One region of the Janthinobacterium sp. genome, then DNA from elsewhere that is predicted to be linked to it. Evidence: predicted binding sites of a transcription regulator. Region 1 holds the regulator's gene; each other region holds the start of a gene.
What was found. Region 1 encodes FNR, which switches genes on or off when oxygen is low (the NO sensors DNR and NnrR bind a similar motif). Its sites were predicted from a motif close to TTGATNNNNATCAA; they were not measured.
Positions count from the first base shown of each region.

Region 1 (7,459 bases):
CCAGCACCACGTCGTACGGCTGCTGCTGCTCCAGGCGCTCGCGGTACAGCTCGATGGCGGCAAAGCCAGAATCGACTTCGTCGGCGGCCCAGCCCCAGGCTTCGATCAGTTTCACGATCAGTTCGCGCGTGGTGCGGTTGTCGTCGGCCACCAGCAAACGCAACTGGCCCAGCGCCGGCTTGCGCCGCTCTTCGTTCGGCTGCGCCAGCGCCTCGAACGGCACGCTGAACCAGAAGCGGCTGCCCTTGCCTTCGCTGCTGGCGACAGCGATATCGCCACCCATCATGTGGATCAGGTGCTTGCTGATTGCCAGGCCCAGGCCGGTACCGCCGAAACGGCGCGTGATGCTTTGATCGCCCTGCGAAAAGGCGGTAAACAATTGTTCCTGCTGCTGCGGCGTCATGCCGATGCCGGTGTCGCGCACTTCGAAGCGCAGCCAGGCCTGGTCGGCGGTTTGCTGGGCCAGGCCGACCGCCACCACCACTTCGCCGCTGGCGGTAAATTTGATGGCGTTGCCGGCCAGGTTGACCAGGATCTGCTGCAGCCGCTGGGCGTCGCCGACGAGGCGGCGCGGCACGTCCGCATCGACCGCGATGGCCAGCTCCAGCTCCTTTTCGCCGGCGTTCATGGTCATGGTGGTGGCCAGCGTGTTCATCACTTCGTCGAGGTCGAATTCGACCGGCGACAGGTCCATGCGGCGCGCCTCGATCTTGGAAAAGTCGAGCACGTCGTTGAGGATGCCCAGCAGCGATTGGCCGGCCACGCGCACCATGGTCAGGTATTTGCGCTGTTCCGTATCGAGCTTGGTATTGCCGAGCAAATACACCATGCCCAGCACGGCGTTCAGCGGCGTGCGGATTTCATGGCTCATGTTGGCGACGAAATCGCTTTTCGCGCGGTTGGCCGCTTCGGCGCGGTCGCGTTCCTGTTCCAGCTCGGCCGCACGCGCCTCGACTTCGTGCTGCAGGCGGTCGCGCTCGCTCATCAGGCTGTTGAAGGCCGCCGTCAGTTCGCCGATCTCGTCGCGCTGCTCTACCGGCAGCGGCGTGAAGCGCTGGCCGTTGTTGCGCAGCGCCAGCAGGGTGTTGCGCAGGCGCACCAGCGGCGACAGCAGGCGCACCGTCACCCAGCCCAGCACCAGCGCCGCCAGCAGCGAGGCGCAGGCGCTCCACAGCACCAGGCGGTACAGCACGCCGTCGAACGGCTCGAACGCATCGTCGATGGGCAAGGAGGCTGCCAGCAGCCAGTTGACCGATTTCAGGCGCTTGAAACTGTTGACGGCCTTCACGCCGCGGCTGTTGCTGCTGACCATGCTGCCTTCGCCACCGCGGGCGATCAGCGCGCTGGTGGTGGGATTGGCGTTGGGCGCGCGCGGCTGCAGCAGCTTGGCCGGGTCCGGGTGCAGCACATACAGCGGCACCTTGCCCTGGGTCAGGATGAAGTAATATCCGTTCTTGCCCACCTTGGCATGGCGCAGGTCGCCCAGCAGGTTATCCTTGTACAGGCGCAGCACGCCGATGATGATGCCGGCCACCTCGCCGTCCTTGCCCAGCACGGGCGCCACCATCTGCACGATCGGCAGGCCGCTGGTCTTGCCCAGCAGCGGCTCGGTGATCATCGGCTGGCGCGTGCGCATGACGGTCTGGAAATACTCGCGGTCGGCCACCTCGATGCCGCTGCGCCCCGGCACTTCGGGCACGTCGCTGACCACCTTGCCGTGTGCATCTAGCACCAGCACGTCGTCGAACAGGGCCAGCATGGCGCGCTGGGTGTAGTAGTCGCGCAGTTGCGCCGGTTGCTCCATCAGCGCGGCCGGCTGGCGGCGCGCCGTTTCGGTGATCACGTCGAGCAGCATGCCGAGCTTGTCGTCGAGTTCTTCGGCCGTGCGGTCGATCATGGCCGTTTGCTGGCTTAACAATACTTTGGTGAAGTCGTCGCGCATGCGCTGCACTTGTACCAGGGTCACCAGGGCGATCATGGCGACCGAGGTCAGGCTGGTCGCCAGCGCGACTTTTGCTTTGATGCCGAGTGGCTTCATAATTTCCTTTGCATGGCAAGCGGCATAGATGCTCTGAGGAATTCTCCTATCAATAGGTCAACTTGGCAAGCGCGGGCTTGTGGTGCTGATGCAATGGAAATACATGAAGAAAGTCATTCATTGGCCGCATTTCGCCGAAATTGGCACACGGGCCCGGCGGATACAGTAAACTTGTTGTTGTATTTTCTTAAAGGTACTCACCATGATACAAGCGCTATTGACCCCAACCCTGCCCACCGTGAACGTGGAAGCGTTGCGTGCGCGCTGCGCCACCTGCAGCATGCACCAGTTGTGTTTGCCGATGGGACTCGATGTGGGCGACATGGATCGCCTCGACCAGATCATCGGACGGCGCCGCAAGGTGGCGCGCGGCGCCTCGCTGTTCCGCATCGGCGATTCGTTCCAGAACCTGTATGCGATCCGTCTCGGCCACTTCAAGACCTACCAGATCAATCCGGGCGGCGAAGAACAGGTGACGGGTTTCCAGATGGCCGGCGAACTGCTGGGCATGGACGCCATCAGCGCCGACCGCCATCATTGCAATGCGGTGGCGCTGGAAGACAGCGAAGTGTGCGAGATCCCGTTTTCCAGCCTGGAGCAATTGCTGGGCAATATGCCGACCCTGCTGCGCCATTTCCACCGCATGATGAGCCAGGAAATCACGCGCGAGCAAAGCGTGATGCTGTTGCTCGGTAATATGCAGGCCACGCAGCGCTTCGCCGCCTTTATCGTCAACCTGGCGTCGCGTTACGAAGCGCGTGGCTATTCGGGCAGCAACTTCCAGCTGCGCATGTCGCGCGAGGAAATCGGCAACTATCTGGGCCTGACCATCGAAAGCGTCAGCCGCCTGCTGTCGAAATTCAAGAAGGAAGGCTGGCTGCGCGTGTCGAACCGCGAGATCGAGATCCTGCAGCCGGCCAAGCTGAAAGCGATTACGGCCGGCACCGACGTCTGCAAATAATCAGAGCTCGCTGTCGGCGCGCAAGGCAATGCTGCGCTGGGCCGGCCAGGTCCAGATGCCCGACAGGCGCCAGACCCGTTTGTTGTCTTCCACCAGCACCTGCCAGCGGCTGCGTTCGAGCATCGGCAGCGAGACGGAAAAATTGCCGTCGGCATCGGGCTGCACCATCAGGCGGATGTCTTTTTCAGGCAGGGTGGCATGCGCCAGGTGCAGCTGCAACGGCTGCAGGTAGGGCTTGCCGAAGCTGTGCACGGCGCCGGTCAGGCGCGATTGCGCCACGTCGTAGGCCAGGCTGGTATCCATCGCCAGGTCGCTGGCGACCGTATCGCGGCGCAGGTCCTGGTTGATCGCCTTGCCCTGCTTGTAGTAGTCGCCCACTACCAGCGCATCGGGTTGCGTGAAGGCGATATAGCCCATGAAGCTGCCGACCACGACAGACAGGCCGGGGCCGATCATCAGCAGCCACGGCCAGCGGTGCTTGTACCAGGGATCGGCGGGAGGTTGCAGTTTGGCGGTTTTGGACATTTGGATCTCCTTGAAGGTCAGACCCTGTGGGACTCGGCGTCCCCGTCTGACCCCAGCTCTTGCTTCCGGGTTAAAACTAACGTTAATTTGACGCACAATTTTTTTGTACCCCAACGGCGCAATGCCAGGGTCGGACCCACAGGGTCCGACCCCGAACATCGACATCACCTCGGCACAATGAATACCGCGCTTTCGCGCACATGCAGGGACGGCTCGTCGAGCGACTGCAGCTCGATCTGGATCTTGTTCGAGCCCTTCTCGCCCACGCCGTGCGGCACGCGCAGGCGCACCGGCCAGCCCAGCGTTTCGGTGGGCTGCAAGGTCACTTCGTCGCGCGTCAGCAAGGTCAAGCCGGGCAGGCCAGAGACCGCAATCTTGAAGTGCTGGCGCTGTTCCGAGGTGTTCATGATCTGCAGACGGTAGACGTTTTCGATCATGCCGTCTTCCACTTCGCGGCCCATCGAACCGCGGTCGCGGATCACGTCCATCTTCAGCGGCGTGCGCAGGAACAGCGAAGTACAGACGGCAATCACGATCAGCGCCAGGATCGAGGTATAGATCAGCACGCGCGGACGCATGGCCCGCTGGCGGATCTGCTTCGCGCTGAAGTTGTTCTCCATCGCATGGTCGGTGCTGTAGCGGATCAGGCCGCGTGGACGCTCGACCTTGTCCATCACGCTGTTGCAGGCGTCGACGCAGGCGGCGCAGCCGATGCATTCATACTGCAGGCCGTTGCGGATGTCGATGCCGGTCGGACAGACCTGCACGCACAGGGTGCAGTCGATGCAGTCGCCCAGGGTTTTTTCCGTCCCTTCCTTGGCCGCCTTCTTGTTCAGCGCACCGCGCGGCTCGCCGCGTTTTTCATCGTAGGTGATGATCAGGGTGTCCTGGTCGAACATCGCGCTCTGGAAGCGCGCATACGGACACATGTATTTGCATACCTGTTCGCGCAGCCAGCCCGCGTTGCCGTAAGTGGCCAGGCTGTAGAACAGGATCCAGAACCATTCCCACGGGCCGAAGTCAAAGGTGCGCACTTCCTGCACCAGGTCCTGGATCGGCGTGAAGTAGCCGACAAAGGTAAACCCCGTCCACAGCGCGATCGCGCCCCACGCCAGGTGCTTGGCCACCTTCTTGGCGGTCTTGCGCACCGAAGGGCCCTGCCGGTCGAGCGCCATGCGCGCGCTGCGCGTGCCTTCGATCTTGCGTTCGACCCACAGGAAGATTTCGGTGTAGACGGTTTGAGGACAGGAAAAGCCGCACCAGACCCGCCCGGCTATCGCCGTGACCAGGAACAGCAGGTAGGCTGCGATGATCAGCAGGGCCGCCAGATAGATGAAATCCTGCGGCCACAGCACGACGCCGAAAATGTAGAACTTGCGCGTGGTCAGGTCGAACAGCAGGGCTTGCCTGCCGTTCCAGTTGAGCCACGGCAAGCCGTAGAACGCCAGCTGGGTGAGCCAGACGCACACCCAGCGCCAGGTTGCATAGCGCCCTTTGGCCTCGCGAGGGTAGATCTGCTCGCGGGCCGCATACATCTTGATGACTTGGGGTTCCATCACATCACTTCACAGGGACCGCAGGCTGGGGGTTGGACAGGCTCCAGATATACGCCGACAGCACGTGCACTTTCGACTCGCCAAGGAAGTCGCCGAACGCGGGCATGGTGTTGTTGCGGCCCTTGCGGATGGTTTCCATGATGGTGTCGGCGCTGCCGCCATACAGCCAGATCTTGTCGGTCAGGTTCGGTGCGCCAAGCTGCTGGTTGCCCTTGGCGTCGGCGCCATGGCAGGCCATGCAGGCGCCGAATTTCGACTTGCCCAGCACCGATTTGACGGGGTCCGAAGTCGAGCCCGACAGGCTCAGCACGTAGTGGGCCACGTTCTCGATATCCTGCTCCGAACCGAGAGCGGCGCCCATCGGGATCATGATGCCGTTACGGCCATGCATGATGGTGGTCTTGATGATGTCGGGGTTGCCGCCATACAGCCAGTCCTTGTCGGTCAGGTTCGGGAAACCCTTGTTGCCGCGCGCGTCCGAACCATGGCACTGCGCGCAGTAGGTCAGGAACAGGCGCTGGCCGATGGCGTTCGCCTGCGGATCGGCGGCCACCGTTTTCAGGTCCTGCTTCAGGTACTTGTCGAACAGCGGACCGTATTCGGCTTCCGCCTTTTTCAGTTCCTGCTCGTACTGGCCCGACGATTTCCAGCCCAGCTTGCCGGCGTAATTGCCCAGGCCCGGATACAGGAACAGATAGGCCAGCGCGAACACGATGGTGATGTAGAACAGCCACATCCACCAGCGCGGCATCGGCGTGTTGAGTTCCTTCAGGTCCTCGTCCCACACGTGGCCGGTGGTGCCGTCGGCCGGCGCGCCCGGCAGCACCGTCACTTTCGACTGCGAGTACAGCAAAATGCCGCAGCCGATGATGCCCAGCAGTGTCAGCACGATGATGAAGAGGTTCCAGAAACCACTGGTAAAGTCAGCCATGTTTGCGCTCCTCTTGAGCTGCTGCGGCTTGCGCCGGATGGTCGAGCGCCTCGTCGGCGAACGGCAGGCGTGCCGCCGCGTCGAAGTCGCTATTGCTGCGGCGGAAGGTCCACCACAGGATGCCCACGAACGTCGTAAAGGAAACCACCGTCATGACGCTGCTGGCGCTGTCGAACAGATTCTCGATTGCCATGCTAATTCCTCGTTTTGATTAATGTGCCCAGGCCCTGCAGATAGGCGACCAGGGCGTCTTCTTCCGTCTTGTCCTTCAGCTGTTCCGGAGCGGCCTTGACTTCTTCGTCGCTGTACGGATCGCCCAGACGCTGCAGCGCGCGCAGCTTGGGCACGATGTCTTCCGGCACCAGCTTGGTTTTTGCCAGCCATGGGTAGGCCGGCATGTTCGATTCCGGCACCACGTCGCGCGGGTTGTTCAGGTGGGTGCGGTGCCATTCGTCGCTGTAGCGGGCGCCGACGCGGGCCAGGTCGGGACCGGTACGCTTGGAACCCCACTGGAACGGACGGTCGTAGACGAACTCGCCGGCCACCGAATAGTGGCCATAGCGTTCGGTTTCCGCGCGCAGCGGACGCACCATCTGCGAGTGGCAGTTGTAGCAGCCTTCGCGCACATAAATGTCGCGGCCGGCCAGGCGCAGCGGCGAGTACGGTTTCAGGCCGGCGATCGGTTCCGTGGTGCTCTTCTGGAAGAACAGCGGCACGATCTCGACGGCGCCGCCGACGCTGATCACCAGGGTGACCAGGCCGATCAGCAGCCAGGGGTTTCTTTCAATCCATGCATGTGAGAATTTCATTTGCTTTTGCTCCTATCAGGCGTGCGCCGCGTTCAGTTCCGGGATGCGTGCGACAGGCACCTTGGTGCCGCGCAGGGTCATGTAGGTGTTGTAGCCCATGACGCACATGCCGGTCAGGTACAGCAGGCCGCCGGCGGCGCGCACCACGTAGTACGGATAGGTGGCTTTCACGCCTTCGACGAAGGTGTAGGTCAGGGTGCCGTCCGGGTTGACCGCACGCCACATCAGGCCCTGCATCACGCCGGCAATCCACATCGCGGCGATATACAGCACGATGCCGATGGTGGCGACCCAGAAGTGCACGTCGACCAGGCGCGTGCTGTACATCTTCGTCTGGCCGGCCACGCGTGGCAGCAGGTAGTAGATCGAGCCCATGGTGATGAAGCCGACCCAGCCCAGGGCACCCGCGTGCACGTGGGCCACGGTCCAGTCGGTGTAGTGCGACAGCGAGTTGATGGTCTTGATCGACATCATCGGGCCTTCGAAGGTGGCGATGCCGTAGAACGACAGCGAGACGATCATGAACTTCAGGATCGGATCGGTGCGCAGCTTGTGCCAGGCGCCCGACAGGGTCATGATGCCGTTGATCATGCCGCCCCAGCTTGGCGCCAGCAGCACCAGCGAGAAGACCATGCCGAT
Region 1 covers NZ_DAMAGB010000009.1:59,400-66,858, forward strand. The annotation lists gene RTQ46_RS08670 (response regulator) at 1-2,038, opposite strand, end outside; gene fnr (fumarate/nitrate reduction transcriptional regulator Fnr) at 2,241-2,999, shown strand; gene RTQ46_RS08680 (FixH family protein) at 3,000-3,524, opposite strand; gene ccoG (cytochrome c oxidase accessory protein CcoG) at 3,689-5,080, opposite strand; gene ccoP (cytochrome-c oxidase, cbb3-type subunit III) at 5,085-6,011, opposite strand; gene RTQ46_RS08695 (cbb3-type cytochrome c oxidase subunit 3) at 6,004-6,204, opposite strand; gene ccoO (cytochrome-c oxidase, cbb3-type subunit II) at 6,206-6,820, opposite strand; gene ccoN (cytochrome-c oxidase, cbb3-type subunit I) at 6,836-7,459, opposite strand, start outside.

Region 2 (7,459 bases), on a different contig from region 1:
GGCGCGCAATTGCTCAACCGCACCACGCGGCGCTTTGCCTTGACGGCGGCCGGCCAGCAGTATTACCTGGCCAGCCGCGATATCCTCGACGCGCTCGATGCGGCCGACCGCGCCGTCATGCAGCAGCAGGCGCTGCCTTCCGGCAGCCTGCGCATCAATGCGCCGATGGCGTTCGGCGCGCTGGAACTGGCGGCCTGGCTGCCGCAGTTTGCGGCCCAGTATCCGCAGCTGCAGCTCGACCTGGTGTGCAATGACCGCATGGTCGACCTGATCGAGGAAGGCTTCGACGTGGCCCTGCGCCTGGCGCGCGGCCTGCCCGACTCGACCCTGGTAGCGCGCAGGCTGGCCAGCAGCCGCATGGTGGCCGTCGCGTCGCCAGCCTATCTGGCCCGGCATGGCGTGCCTGCCACGCCGCCGCAGCTGGCGCACCATCAATGCCTGTTGTACACCCTGGCCGACCACCCCGATACCTGGACATTCACCGATGCCGACGGCGCCACGCAGGCGGTGACGGTGCGCGGCAGCCTGCAGGCGAACACCGGCATCGCCCTGCGCACGGCGGCACTGGGCCACATGGGTATTGCCAGCACGGCTGCCTTTATCGTGCGCGACGAACTGGCCAGCGGCGCACTGGTGCAGGTGCTGCCCGGCTACACGCTGGCGCCGCGCACCCTGTACGCGCTGTATCCGCACAGCCGCCACCTGTCGCCCAAGGTGCGCGCGCTGGTCGACTTTGCGGTGGCCTGGTACCGTGACCGCGACTGGGACTGATCAGGCCGATTGCAGCTGCTGGCGCACGGCGCGGAACTGCTGCGTCAGTCCGCCATATCCCCAGGCCGCTTGGCGCGCTTCATGCACATGGATATAGCTGGTCTCGTGCAGGTCGCCCAGGGCAGCCTGCATGGCCGCATGCACGGCGGCGAGATAGCGCGCTTTGTCCGCCGCCGTATTGGTTTCGTCGCTGATCAGCACATCGAGAAAATAGCTGCTTTTGCCCTGCTCTTCCAGCGAGGCGCCTCCAACAAACCAGAGCGCCGGATCGGCATGCTTGACGACAACCGAAGTCAGCTCGGGCGCCTTGTGCAGGATCTCGTGCGTCAATCGGCTGAGGGTGGCGGCAATTGCCGCTGACTGTTGCGCATCGGGCGCGGTGGACAAGTGCAGGTTGAGGATCGGCATGGCGGTGTTCCGGATAATTGAGGAACCATCATGCTAGGCCGCCCGCGCATCAAACGGCAGCCCTGCCCCGGCACATGATTTGTGCATTTTCAGCACAAAAAAAGGGCTTGCCGCAGCAAGCCCTTCAGATATGTCACTACTTGTTTATTTGCGGTCGACCTTGACCATGCGGCCGCGTATCGAGGACGACAGGCTCACTTCAAAGCGGCCACCGGTCGGCAAGGCGCCGATAGCGACCGAGGCGCTGCCACCGGTCAGGGCGCTGGCGACCACCGTCTTGCGGCCATCGGCGGCCACGAACAGCACGGCGGCGTACGGCTCGACATCGGCATTCCACGTGAGGGCCAGGGTAGCGGCCGTCTGTTTCACGTCCAGCGACGCGGCGGCAGCGGCAGCGGCGCGGCGGGCCGAGCGATCCAGCTTGCTGACCACCTTGCCATTGGCCAGCACATCGATGTCGCTGATGTCGCCGGGATTGGCAAAGCTGACACGGAAGTGGCTGGCATCGGTGCGGCTGTCGGCCAGCTGCATGGTATCAAATGGCACGTTAATAGTCGTTCCAGACGCCGTTACGATCCGCAGGCTGTATGTGGCACTGCTGTTTGCCGTGTTGCTGCGTGCGGTGGCAGAAGCGACGGCCGGCTGCAGCTGCACGCCATTGGCGGTGATGCGGCCCGAAATCGTCAGGTAGCCATTCTCGGCGGCCAGTACGCTGGCAGCCACGGAGGCGCCGCGCAGGGTCGCGGAATTGCGGTTTTCCAGGAATTGCTGGATGCGGGCATAGCTGTAGTCCGAGAACCAGGCGCCGCTGCAATAGCTCATCACGTCTTTCATCTGCTTGGTGGCGCCGCCGCTGGCGTAGGCGGGCTGGCCCAGCTGGCCGATGGTGGCGCCGTAGTTGCTGTTATACAGAGGCTGCGCGCCCAGGTCGCCGTTGGCGTACGGGTAATCGGTGGCCGTATTGGTCGGCGAACCGCAAGCGACGTGCTGCAATGCATGGTTGTGGCCGATCTCGTGGATCATCGTTGTCAGCCATTCAGGCCAGGCATTGCCGAATGCATCGGTCGAGGCGGTGCGCGTGGCAGTGGCGTCCAGGCCCAGCGCCGATGGATTGGAGTTGCCCGTGGTGCGGTCACTGATATACGCCAGGCCGGCGGTGCGGCTGGCCGACATCTGCGAGGCAAAGCCGTAATAGAAGGCGCTGCTGTCTTCCTGGTAACGCGCCGCTTCGATCTTCGGCAGGGTGTCCGCCCACCAACTGTCGACCGCGCTGCTGCCGCCGACGTTCAGCGCAGCACGCTTGGTAATGGTGATGTCGCCGGCGGCGTACGGATACACGCGCACCATGGCGGCGCGGATGACTTCAGGGTCCGGCAACACGGAGGTGCCGTCATTGGTGGTCAACGGCACCAGCACCAGGTGGATCTTGGCGGCCGACGAGACGGCCGGCGTGGCTTGCTGGCTCACTTGCGTGCCATCGTTGCCGACGGCGGTCACGCGCACCTGCAGGCCGGGCTGGATCCAGCTCGCTGGCAGGGCGGCGCTGAAGTTGCCGTCGAAGCTGTAGGTATTCCTGGCGGTTGGCAAGGTAGCCGGACCGCTCAGGGTCAGGGTGCCCAGGCTGGCGCCGCTGGCCGAGGTGGCGGCCAGGGTAACGGCCGGGCTGCTGCGGCCGGCCAGGGTACCCAGTACGGACACGCGCACGGCGGCGGCCTTGCCGCGCGTCAGGCGCAGCGCCGTATCGCTGGCGCTCAGGTTCAGCACCTGCGAGAAATCGATGGCGCCCAGGGTGAAGGCGGACACGGCGCCGGCATTGACGGCGGCGCGCGATGGCGACGACAGCATCACGTAGCCGGTGGCCGAACTTGGCGCCGACAGGCGCAGTTCGCCGGCGCTGGCGCTGGCGATGGTGGCGCCGGTCGTGCCGATGGTGGCGCTGCTGACCTGGTCCAGGTTGCTGCCGGTAATCGTAACGACCACATTCGCGCCGCTGACGGCGGTGCTGATGGCCGTCACGCTGACGCTCGGCAGTACCGTGAACGCGGCGCTGGTCTGCGCTTCGTTGTAGCTGCCGCGCACGGTCAGCTGGCCCGACACCGCACCAACCGGTACCACGAATGTCACGCTGCTGTCGGTATGGCTTTGCACGGCGGCGGCCGTGCCGTTGGCAAACACGACTGCCGTCACATTGCCCATGCCGGCGCCGGTGACGGTCACGCTGCTGCCCACTTCGCCCGTGCCCGGCGTGACTTCGCCCACCGTCAACGGCAGGTACACCGTCACGGCCTGGCTGCTGGCCGCCGCGCCGCTGGCGCTGACCAGGCTCAAGGTGCCGGCAACCGGCGTGGCCGGCATCGCCAGGGTGGCGCTGGTGGCGCTGACATTGCTGCTGGCCAAGGTCACGCCGCCGATCTGGAACGCCGTCACGCGGTCCAGATTGGTACCGGTCACGGTCAGGCTGCCACCAGCCGCCACCGTATTGGCCGACACGGCCGTCACGGCCGGCACAATCGCCGGACTGGTAGTGGTGGTAGCCACCACAGTCTCACCGCCGCCACCTCCACCGCCGCCGCAAGCGGACAGACCCAGCATGGCAATCAATGCAATAAGCAAATGGTTTTTCATGGCTGGCATCCGTTTCCGCGCAGCGCGACAGCAGGAGAAGTGAAAGAGTTATGTGACATATCGGTGACTTTTGGAGAGAATTTGCAATTAAGGAAGCGTCATTATGATTCAAATTAATTCCTAAAGACAACTATTAATGCTTTCGGCTTAATTGCTTGGGCCAATATTTAACATGCCTCACTGACAACCTTAATTTTAGGCATCACCACTCTCGCTCTGTATTGCCGTAAATCAATCTTTGTTTTCAAAAAGAATATTGACAGCTAATTCATTAAAAATAATTTCAGCGATTTACAAAAATGTGGGGAATTTTCCACATAAAGAAGTGACTATCATCTTGATATCTTTTGATTAATTAACATTTCCGGCAAGATTTTCACAAATGTAGTGCGGGATAGAATGTGAGAGAAAGTCCGAAGACAGCGCTGGCGCGATTTCTGGCGGCGGGATGTGTTGCGTGGATGGGCTATCGGCGGCTGATCGTGGCTTTTGCCCAAAACCAAAACAGCCTGATGCCGTATAATTTTAGACCCGGTGTAATCAGGCGATTGCCACCTTCTGCCAGCCTATCCGGCCGGCGCACTCCGTCGGCTGACCCTGCTGATCCGCATCGCCTTTCCACCGCGCCGCCGCCCGTTGCCTATTGAAAGCATGAAATGACCGATACCGTGATCCCTGCCCCGTCCCCGACCGAAGCCTCGTTGCGCGCCATCCTGGCGCGCCGGATCATGATCCTCGACGGCGCGATGGGCACGATCATCCAGCAGTACAAGCTCGACGAAGTGGCGTATCGCGGCGGGCCGCAGGGCCGCTTTATCGACTTCGCGGCACCGGCCGATTCCGGCGCGCGCGAACTGTTCGTCAAAGGCAATAATGAATTATTGACACTGACGCAGCCGCATATCATCCAGGAAATCCACGAGCGCTACCTGGCGGCCGGCGCCGACCTGATCGAAACGAATACCTTTGGCGCCACCACGATCGCCCAGGACGACTATCACATGGCGCACCTGGCCTACGAGATGAACGTGGAAGCGGCCAGGCTGGCGCGCGCCGCCTGCGACAAGTATTCCACGCCGGACAAGCCGCGTTTCGTGGCCGGCGCCCTGGGACCGACGCCAAAGACCGCCTCGATCTCGCCCGACGTCAACGATCCGGCCGCGCGCAATATCACCTTCGACCAGCTGGTCGCTTCCTACCTGCAGCAGACAAAAGGCCTGGTCGAAGGCGGCGCCGACGTGTTGCTGGTGGAAACCATTTTCGACACCCTCAACTGCAAGGCCGCGCTGTTCGCGATCGACCTGTTCTACGAGCAGAATCCGGACGTGGTGCGCCTGCCGCTGATGATTTCCGGCACCGTCACCGATGCGTCGGGCCGCATCCTGTCAGGCCAGACCGTGCCCGCTTTCTGGAATTCGATCCGCCACGCGAAACCGCTGACGATCGGCCTGAACTGTGCGCTGGGCGCCGCCCTGATGCGCCCGTACGCGGAGGAACTGTCGAAGATCGCCGACACCTTTGTCTGCATTTACCCGAATGCCGGCCTGCCCAACCCGATGAGCGACACGGGCTTTGACGAACTGCCGGAAGACACCTCCGCCCTGCTGCGCGAATTTGCCGACGCGGGTTTCCTGAACATGGCCGGCGGCTGCTGCGGCACCACGCCGGAGCACATCAAGGCGATCGGCGAGCTGCTGGCGCACAATACACCGCGCACCATCCCGGCGAAAAGCCACGACCTGCGCCTGGCCGGCCTGGAGCCGTTTGTCATCAATGACGAGTCGCTGTTCGTCAACGTGGGCGAGCGCACCAACGTCACCGGTTCGAAGGCATTTGCGCGCATGATTCTCAACGAGCAATACGACGAAGCCTTGTCGGTGGCGCGCCAGCAGGTGGAAAACGGCGCCCAGGTGATCGACATCAACATGGACGAGGCGATGCTCGATTCGCTGGCCGCCATGACGCGTTTCCTGAACCTGATCGCCTCCGAACCCGATATTTCACGCGTGCCCATCATGGTCGATTCGTCGAAATGGTCGGTGATCGAAGCGGGCCTGAAATGCGTGCAGGGCAAGGCCATCGTCAACTCGATTTCGATGAAGGAAGGCGAAGCGGAATTCCTGCGCCAGGCCACCCTGTGCCGCCGCTATGGCGCGGCCGTGATCGTAATGGCCTTCGATGAAAAGGGCCAGGCCGATACGTTCGAGCGCAAGATCGAGATCTGCGCGCGCGCCTATCATTTGCTGGTCGACGCGCTCGACTTCCCGCCGGAAGACATCATTTTCGACCCGAACATCTTTGCCGTGGCCACCGGCATCGAAGAGCACAACAACTACGCGGTCGACTTCATCAACGCCACGCGCTGGATCAAGGACAACCTGCCGCACGCGAAAATTTCCGGCGGCGTATCGAACGTGTCGTTCAGCTTCCGCGGCAACGATCCGGCGCGCGAAGCGATCCACACCGTGTTCCTGTACCACGCCATCAAGGCCGGCATGACCATGGGCATCGTCAACGCCGGCATGGTCGGCGTGTACGACAACCTCGACCCGGAACTGCGCGAACGGGTGGAAGACGTGGTGCTGAACCGCCGCGAAGACTCGACCGAGCGCATGATCGAATTTGCCGGCACCCTGAAAGCGGGCGGCGGCAAGGCCGACGTGCAGAACCTGGCCTGGCGCGAAGGCACGGTGCAGGCGCGCCTGTCGCACGCGCTGGTGCACGGCATCACGCAGTTCATCGTCGAGGACACGGAAGAAGCGCGCCAGGAACTGCTGCACAACGGCGGGCGCCCGATCCACGTGATCGAAGGCCCGCTGATGGCCGGCATGGACGTGGTCGGCGACCTGTTCGGCCAAGGCAAGATGTTTTTGCCGCAGGTGGTGAAATCGGCGCGCGTGATGAAACAGGCGGTGGCCCACCTGATTCCGTTTATCGAAGAAGAAAAACTGCTGGAAGAAAAGCGCACCGGGATTGTCGCCAAGCCGAAAGGCAAGATCATCATGGCGACCGTAAAAGGCGACGTGCATGATATCGGCAAGAATATCGTCACCGTGGTGCTGCAATGTAATAACTTTGAAGTGGTGAATATGGGCGTGATGGTGCCGTGCTCGGAAATCCTGGCGCGCGCCAAAGTGGAAAATGCCGATATTATCGGACTGTCCGGCCTGATTACGCCGTCGCTCGAAGAAATGGCCTATGTCGCCAAGGAAATGCAGCGCGATGAACACTTCCGCATGCTGAAAATTCCGCTCCTGATCGGCGGCGCCACCACCAGCCGCGCCCATACGGCCGTGAAAATCGCCCACAACTACGAAGGCCCCGTCATCTATGTGCCGGACGCGTCGCGCTCCGTGTCGGTGGCGCAGTCGCTGCTGACGCCCGAGCAGCGCGACAAATACGTGGAAGATATCGAGCTCGACTACGCGCGCATCCGCGAACAGCACGCCAACAAGAAGGCATTGCCGATCCTGTCGCTGGCCAAGGCGCGCGCCAACAAGATGGCGTTGCCGTTCGACGGCGCCTGCACGCCCGTGAAACCGAAATTCATCGGCCGCCGCGTGTTCAAAAATGTCGACCTGGCCACGCTGGCCAACTATGTCGACTGGGGCCCGTTCTTCCAGACCTGGGACCTGGCCGGCCCCTTCCCCGCCAT
Region 2 covers NZ_DAMAGB010000015.1:34,781-42,239, reverse strand. The annotation lists gene RTQ46_RS11300 (LysR family transcriptional regulator) at 1-771, shown strand, start outside; gene RTQ46_RS11295 (4-oxalocrotonate tautomerase family protein) at 772-1,179, opposite strand; gene RTQ46_RS11290 (IPT/TIG domain-containing protein) at 1,324-3,804, opposite strand; gene metH (methionine synthase) at 4,461-7,459, shown strand, end outside.
Region 2: the regulator FNR is predicted to act here: its motif matches at 4,026-4,039, upstream of RTQ46_RS11290 (IPT/TIG domain-containing protein).

Region 3 (7,459 bases), on a different contig from region 1:
AGCGCCGCCCCGTGCTGAAGGCCACGCTGGTGCGCGGCGAGGGCGTCCAGACGCCGCCCAGCGACCAGAAGCGGCCCTGCGGATTGCGCCCGTCGTTCGCTTCATAGCCTTCCTTTTCCGCGCCCACGCTGGCCGTGCCGGCCCACTTGCGGCTGAACGGGTAGCGCAGGCCCACGCTGGCCCGTTCCTTGCGCTGAGGCGCCAGCACGCTGTCCTGCGTGCGCCGCACATCGGCGCTGGCGTTCCAGGTCCAGCCCCGTCCGCGCGGTTCGCCGTCAAACCGGGCTTGCAGCTCGTCGCTGTGGGTGGACAGCAGATTGTTGCCGCCCGATACATTGGCGCGCGTATAGCGCAGTTCGGCCGTGCCCAGCGCGGGGAAACGGTGGCGCAGATAGGGGCTCAGCACGGTGGCGCGCACGGTGCTCCGGTTCTGTCCGTCGGGCAGGGTATCGATCACGGGCGCGCCGAACGGCGAAATGTTCTGCTGGCTGACGCTGGCGCGCGCGTCCAGGTGCAGCCAGTCCTTCAGCAGTACCGCATTGGCCGCGCCCTGCAGTTGCACCGTGTCGCTGTCGGCGCGCTGGCGCGACAGAAACTTGCGCCAGCTGGCGTCGAGGTGCAGCTGCAGGCGCGGCCCGGTGGCGATCAGGGCGATGGCGGGCGCAATTTCGGTGATGAAATCGGATTTTTCCTGGCCGGGCGGGGCCAGCAGGGCGTTGTCGCTGTAGCTCTCGCGCAGGCGCAGCGACGGCGCGACCAGCCAGTCCAGCGCGCTGGCGCGCTGCGCTATCAACAACAACAGCATGGGGGCCAGCCGCGATAGCCTGGCCTGGCTAGTCGTAATAGCCATAGCCATAGTAATCGTTGCCGGGAAACCCCCTGGTCTTGTTGTAGATCAGGTTGATATGCTCGCACGATTCAATCTGGCGCAGTGCTTCCTTGACCGCATGCTGGGTCGTCGTTTCCGCCTCGACCACCATCACCACTTGCCCCATCTGCCCGACCAGCGCGTGGGCTTCGCTGGTGATCAGCAGCGGCGGCGAATCGAACACGACGATCCGGTCCGCGTAGCGGCTGGCGATCTCGGCCAGCAGGCGGCTCATGGCGCGGCTGGCCAGCAGTTCCGTGGCATGCTTGTTGCTGCGCCCGGCCGGCAGGATGCTCAGGGTGGCGACATTGGTTTTCAGGATCACGTCCGACATTTCCAGGCGCTCGTCGAGCAGCACGTCCATCAGCCCCGGTTCGGGCGCCAGGCCCAGCGTCTTGAGCACGGACGGACGCGCCACGTCGGCGTCGACCAGCAGCACCGTCATGTCCATTTCCATGGCGATGCTCATGGCCAGGTTGACGGCGCAGTAGGTCTTGCCTTCGCCGGGCATGGCGCTGGTGACGACGATCAGGTTGCCGTGGCGGATCGCGTCGGCGCCGGTGGCGCGCGCGTTGCGCAGCAGCGGGCGCTTGATGATGCGAAAGTCTTCCGCCACCGAGGTGCGCCCGCCGTCGTGGGTGACCATGCCCTGCGCCTGCAGCCGCGCCAGGTTCAGTGCGCGGTAGTGCGGCGAGGCCGGCGTGGCGGCGCTGGCGCCATCGGCGCCATCGACCTCGTAGGGCGCCGCCGCTTCCGCCACTTCCAGCGGCGCCGCGTCGTTGGCCTGCTGCCCGTCATGCTGGTTCGCGTTCATGGTCTCTCCTGTCCGTTCCTGCAGCTAGAATTTGAGCAGCGCGGCCGCCACCACTCCGCCATACAGCATGAACAGGCTGCCCAGGCAGCCGGCAAACGCATAGCGCGCGCGGCGCTGGCGCGTCTGCTGCGGTTCGGTCCAGTTCATTGCCACCGTGCCCAGCACGGACAGCCCCGTCGCGTCGCGCAGTTCGGACGGACTGAGGAAGGTCGGGCGGATCTGGCTGATCAGCAACGCCGCGGCAATGCCGGCCACCAGCGCCGCGGCCAGCGCCGCGCTGAACAGCAGCGGCCGGTTCGGGCCGATCGGACTCAAAGGGATGGTGGGCGGGTCGATGATCTTGAACGCCATCATGTCGGTGGTGGAACTGAGTTCGCCGGACAGTTTGGCCGCTTCGCGCCGGCCGATCAGCTTTTCGTAGTTTTCCTTGTTGATCACATAGTCGCGGTTCAGCTGGGCCAGCTGCGACTCGACCTCGGGCACCGCATTGCTTTGCGCCAGCAGGCGTTCGTTGCGCGCCGTATATTCCGCCACCCGCGCCCTGATTGCGGCCACCTTGGCGTCCGCCTCCGTCAGCGCCACTTTCAGCTGCTGCAGCATCGGGCTGTAGTTCTTGCCGGGGTCGCCGGCAGCGTTGCGCAGCTTGCTTTCCTCGATCTTGCGCTGTTCCAGCTGTTCCACCAGGCGTTTCGCGGCCACGATGTCGGGATGCAATTCCGTGTATTGCAGGCGCAGGCTGTCGAGATTCTTGTTAATCGTGGCGATGCGCTCGTCGAGTTCGGGATTTGTGATGGCGGCCGCGCTCGGCTCCAGGTCCAGTACCGGTGCGTCGCCCTCGATCTGGCTCTGGATCGCCTGGCGCGACTGTTCCGCTTCCAGCAGTTCCAGTTTGGCGGCATTGAGGCTGTCGGACATGTTCAGCAACTGGCCGCCGTAATCGATGCCCTGGCGCGGCAGCAGCATATTGTTGCGGATCTTGAAGTCCTTCATCAGGTTTTCCGCCGCGCTCAGCTTTTCCTCGTAATTCCTGATTTGCTCGTCGATGAATTGCACCGCCTTTTGCGAGTCGCCTTTCTTTCCCTGGAAGCTGCCTTCGACAAAGATGGTCAGCAGGCTCTGCACCACGTCGCGCGTCACCTTCGGCTGCGGGCCGCTGTAGCTGATGGTGTAGATGTCGTAGGCATTGGTGCCGCTGATCTTGATGTTGCGCATCAGATCGTCGAGCTGCGCCTCGTGCTGGCGCACGGTGCGGCTGTCGAGATCGAGGTCGACCATGCGCATCACGCGTTCGACATTCGGGCGGCTGAGCAGGGTGCGGCTCATGATGGCCACCTGCTGCTCGGTATTGGGCACGGTGGTCATGCCGGCCATCAGCGGCTTGAGGATGGTTTGCGTATCGACGAACACGCGCGCCGAAGTCTGGTAGTTGTCCGGCAGGCTGATCACCTTGATGAAACCGGCGATCGCCACCAGCCAGGCCACCAGCACCGCATGCCAGCGGTACTTCCAGATGCCTTTCAGGGCAGAGAGCACTTGCTGTATCAATTCCTCCATGTCGCTTCCTTCAGGTAACAGTAGCTGGGCGCAGCAGGGCGAAAACGGCAGTTTTTCTTGTCGAGAGAGCAAAGTATAGGGCGATGCCGCCACAAAATTTCCCAAGATGATTGCTTCTTGATACTCCTCAAGCAGGGCCGTGCAGGTTTTATTAATCATGGGAAGCTATCGGCCCAGCCGGCCTCCCGCATGGCCGACATTTTTGAAGGGAACCAGCATGAATCCGTTACGTCGCGCCCTGATGACCCGCGCGCTGGCCCTGGCGGCCGCCGCCAGTTTTCTCGGCGGCTGCCGCACCCGCCAGGAACTGGCGCCGGCCGAAGACAGCGCCCCCTTGCACGATTACCTGATCGGGCCGGGCGACTCCGTCAATATCCTGGTCTGGCGCAATCCGGAAGTGTCGCTGACCGTGGCCGTGCGGCCCGATGGCAAGATCACCACGCCGCTGGTGGAAGACCTGGCGGCCAGCGGCAAAACCTCGACCCAGCTGGCGCGCGATATCGAGCAGGCGCTGAGCAAATATATCCAGCAGCCGGTGGTGACGGTGATCGTGACCAATTTCTCCGGGCCGTATGCGGAGCAGATCCGCGTGATCGGCGAGGCCGCCAAGCCGCAGGCGCTGCCGTACCGCCAGGGCATGTCGCTGATGGACGTGCTGATCGCCGTCGGCGGCATTACTGATTTTGCGGCCGGCAACAAGGCCAGCGTGATCCGCATGCGCGAGGGCGGGCAGCGGCAGCTGCGCGTGCGGCTGGACGACCTGCTGCGCGACGGCGATATTTCCGCCAACATCATGATGCGGCCGGGCGACGTGCTGCTGATACCGGAAAGTTTTTTCTGAACAGTGCCGAGCTATCAAAAAGACACGTTTATTTGTTAAAGTACAATTTATGACAAATTTTGATATGCAATTTGCTATTTCATCGATAAATTATTCTGTTTTTTAGCGGAAGGCGGGAACTTCTTCGGTTTAGCCCTTGTCACAAGGCATTGGCATCAGTCCGTTTGCTGTTGATCAGGCGGACGGCCAGTCTCAGTGAGGACAAGATGAGCTTTGAAGACCAACCCATTATTTCTTTTGACAGTCCGGTCGGCTTTTCCGACCTGGTGGTCGGGGAAGGCAAGATCGATCCCGCCATGGAGCACGAGATCGACTTGCAGCGCTTTCATATCCGCATGGCCAACTCGCGCGGCCGCCGCGAAGCGGCCAGCCTGCTGATCCGCAAGATGTATGGCTGGCGCGGCTACGCGGTCGATCCCGGCATCGCCCATGCGCTCAATAAAATCACGCTGTTCGCCGAAACGGCCGGCGACACCGTGGGCACCATGACCTTGTGCCTCGACAACGAAGAAACGGGATTGCCCGCCGACGAAAATTTTCGCGACAAGCTCGACACCCTGCGCGCGCAGGGCCGGCGCCTGTGCGAACCGTCGCGCCTGGCGATCGACAAGGGCGTCAGCAAGCGCGTGTTTGCGGCCCTGATCCATATCTCGTATATCTATGCGCACAATATCCACGGTTTTACCGATTATGTGATCGAAGTCAATCCGCGCCACGTGGTGTTCTACAAGCGCATGCTGGGTTTCAAGGATTTCGGCGGCGAACGCGAATGCACGCGCGTGGGCGCGCCGGCCGTGCTGCTGCGGCTGGACCTGGGCTATATGGGCGAGCAGATCCGCAAATATGGCGGCCTGATGGAACAGCACGGCGGCGAGCGCTCGTTCTATCCCTTTTTTTTTCCAACATGGGATGAGCCTGGCATTACCGAACGCCTGCGCCAGGGGCGCAACTGACTGAGCCTACCGGTTTTTCAGCAGCAGTGCCTGCATGTGGCTGGCGGGTATGGCGTACGTGATGCCGCTCGGCGCGCTGAGGGCCGCTTCCTTGAGTCCCTTGACGTAGACCTGGTTGACGATGCCGTAGACCAGGCCGCTGTCCGGGTCGAACAGGGGACTGCCGCTGTTGCCCGGGTAGGCCGTGGCATCGAGCTGGAACACGGTATACGGCGTTTTTTGCAGCTGTGCCAGCTGTTTCGGCGCAAGCCGCAGCGCGTTTTCGCTGGGGATGACCACTGGCGTCAACGCCGAGACGGTGGCGCGGTGCGTGGCCGGGCGCAGGCCCAGTATCATGCCCAGCGGAAATCCCGTAAACGCCATGGCCTGGCCTTCGCGCACGGCGTCCGCGTCGCCGAGCTGCAAGGTGGGCAGGGGCGTGCCGGACAGGCGCAGCAGCGCCAGGTCGTGCTCGGTATCGATCGCCTGTACCACGGCGGCGCGGAACTGCATCGCCGCACCTTGCGCGCTGAGGATGCCGATGGTCTCGCCGGGATTGGCCGCCAGCAGTTTTTCGATCACATGGGCGCAGGTCAGCACGCTCAGCCCGTCACCGGTGGCAAAACCGGTGCCGATGAACTGGATCGGCGGGGTGCGCGTCCTGAGCTGGCTGCCGATGCCGACCACCGCCGGTTTGACGCGCGCGATGGCCTGCTCCAGCCCTTGGGCGAAGGCGCCTGGCAGCAGCAGGCAGGAACACAGCAGCAGCAAGACTTTCATCGTGGTGGCCTTTCAACGGTGGGGACGGGTGTCGCCTGCAGCAGCGCGCACAGCAGCAACAGATAGAACAGCAGCGCGATGCGCGGCACGTCGAGCAGGCTGTCGAACACGCCGACCGCCAGGAAGCCGGCCAGTGCCGCCAGCATGGCCGTGGCGCCATGGCCGCCATGCCCGGCACTGGCGGCGCGGCGCGCCAGGCGCACGCCGGCCAGGGCCAGCAGTGCCAGCATGGCGGCAAGCCCGGCCAGGCCCGTTTCGATATACAGGTGCAGCCACAGGTTCTTGATATGCCACGGCAGATGATGATGGTCGCTGCTGAAGAACCAGTCATCATTGGTCTGCGTAAACTGGCCGTTGGCCAGCAGTTCCTGGCCATCGGGGCCGCGCAGGCTGAGATTGTCGACGTCGATCAGGGCGGGCTCGGCCAGGCCGCTGGCCGCCAGTTCCAGCTGCACCGGCGCGCGCAGCAGCCAATTGCCGTCGCCCAACCGCGCGCTGTCGATGCTCATCCGATAATGCTGCCACGGCGCTGGCGCGCCGCTGGCGTTGGCTGCGTTGGCGGTGACCGGCAGCAGGCGCAGCGGCGCGGCCACGCAATAGTGCGCATACAACAGCTGCCGCTGGCACAGTTTCAGCTGCAGCACCGGCATCGGGCCATGGCGGCGCACATCGAGCGCCAGCGCATAGGCGGTATCGGGCCGCACGGCGACCCGTTGCAGCAGGCGCAGCAATTCGCCATAGCCGGCGCGGTAGCCGGGACTGGACAGGCGCAGGTAGCGGTTGCCCGCTTCCTCGGCGTAGCGGATGCGGGCCGGAACCTCGCCCAGCGTATTGCGCCAGAAATAGCTGGAGGGAAAGGTTCCGCTACCCATGCCGAACAGGGTAGCGTTCCAGCCGGCCGGCATCATGGCCAGCGCGCCGCGCCAGTGGCGCAGGCGCTGTTGCAAGTCGCCCGTCGTGGTGGCAAAGCGCTGGTTGGCGTAATAGCTGGCGGACACGGGAATGGCCAGCATCAGCAGCATGGCCGCCGCCCCTGCCGCAGCGAGACTGGTGCCACTCAAATGCCACAGCGGCTTGCGCATCCGGCTGTTGAGCAGCAGCACCGCTGCCAGCGCCACCACCAGGGCCGCCGGCGTCAAGGCCGCCGCGCCGGCCCAGTGCCAGCCTATCCACACCGTGTTGCATGCCAGCATGGTGAACGCCAGCATGGCGGCCGGCAGCGCGCCGCGCCACAGGCAGGCACCCAGCAGGGCGCACGACAGCAGGAACAGCGCATACGGCGCCTTGAAGAACCAGCTCGCGCTCTCTACCGGCCACAGCGCCGCCAGCACCCCCTGCAGAGCGAGGCCGCACAGTACGGTGGCCGGCGCCATGCGCCATGGCAGCGGCCGTGTTGCCAGCACAAAGGCGCCGGCCAGCAAGGCCAGCGCGGCCAGCAGGCCGCGGTAGCCGGCCGCATGGAACATCGCCAGCAGCACAAAGGTGGCGCCCGCTCCCGGCAACAGGAACCATGCCAGCTGGCGATGTGTCCAGCCCGGTTTATGCTGCGCGCGGTACAGGCAGGCCAGGGCAGTAACGGCGGCCACCGCCAGCGCCGCGTACAGTGCACGCGAAAACGTGGCCATCACCGCATGCAGCGCCAGGGCCAGCAGCAACAGGGCGCAAGCACG
Region 3 covers NZ_DAMAGB010000035.1:52,127-59,585, forward strand. The annotation lists gene RTQ46_RS18455 (TIGR03016 family PEP-CTERM system-associated outer membrane protein) at 1-805, opposite strand, end outside; gene RTQ46_RS18460 (XrtA-associated tyrosine autokinase) at 834-1,682, opposite strand; gene RTQ46_RS18465 (XrtA system polysaccharide chain length determinant) at 1,707-3,236, opposite strand; gene RTQ46_RS18470 (XrtA/PEP-CTERM system exopolysaccharide export protein) at 3,454-4,077, shown strand; gene RTQ46_RS18475 (N-acyl amino acid synthase FeeM domain-containing protein) at 4,284-5,030, shown strand; gene RTQ46_RS18480 (serine protease) at 5,037-5,789, opposite strand; gene RTQ46_RS18485 (hypothetical protein) at 5,786-7,459, opposite strand, start outside.
Region 3: the regulator FNR is predicted to act here: its motif matches at 3,354-3,367, upstream of RTQ46_RS18465 (XrtA system polysaccharide chain length determinant).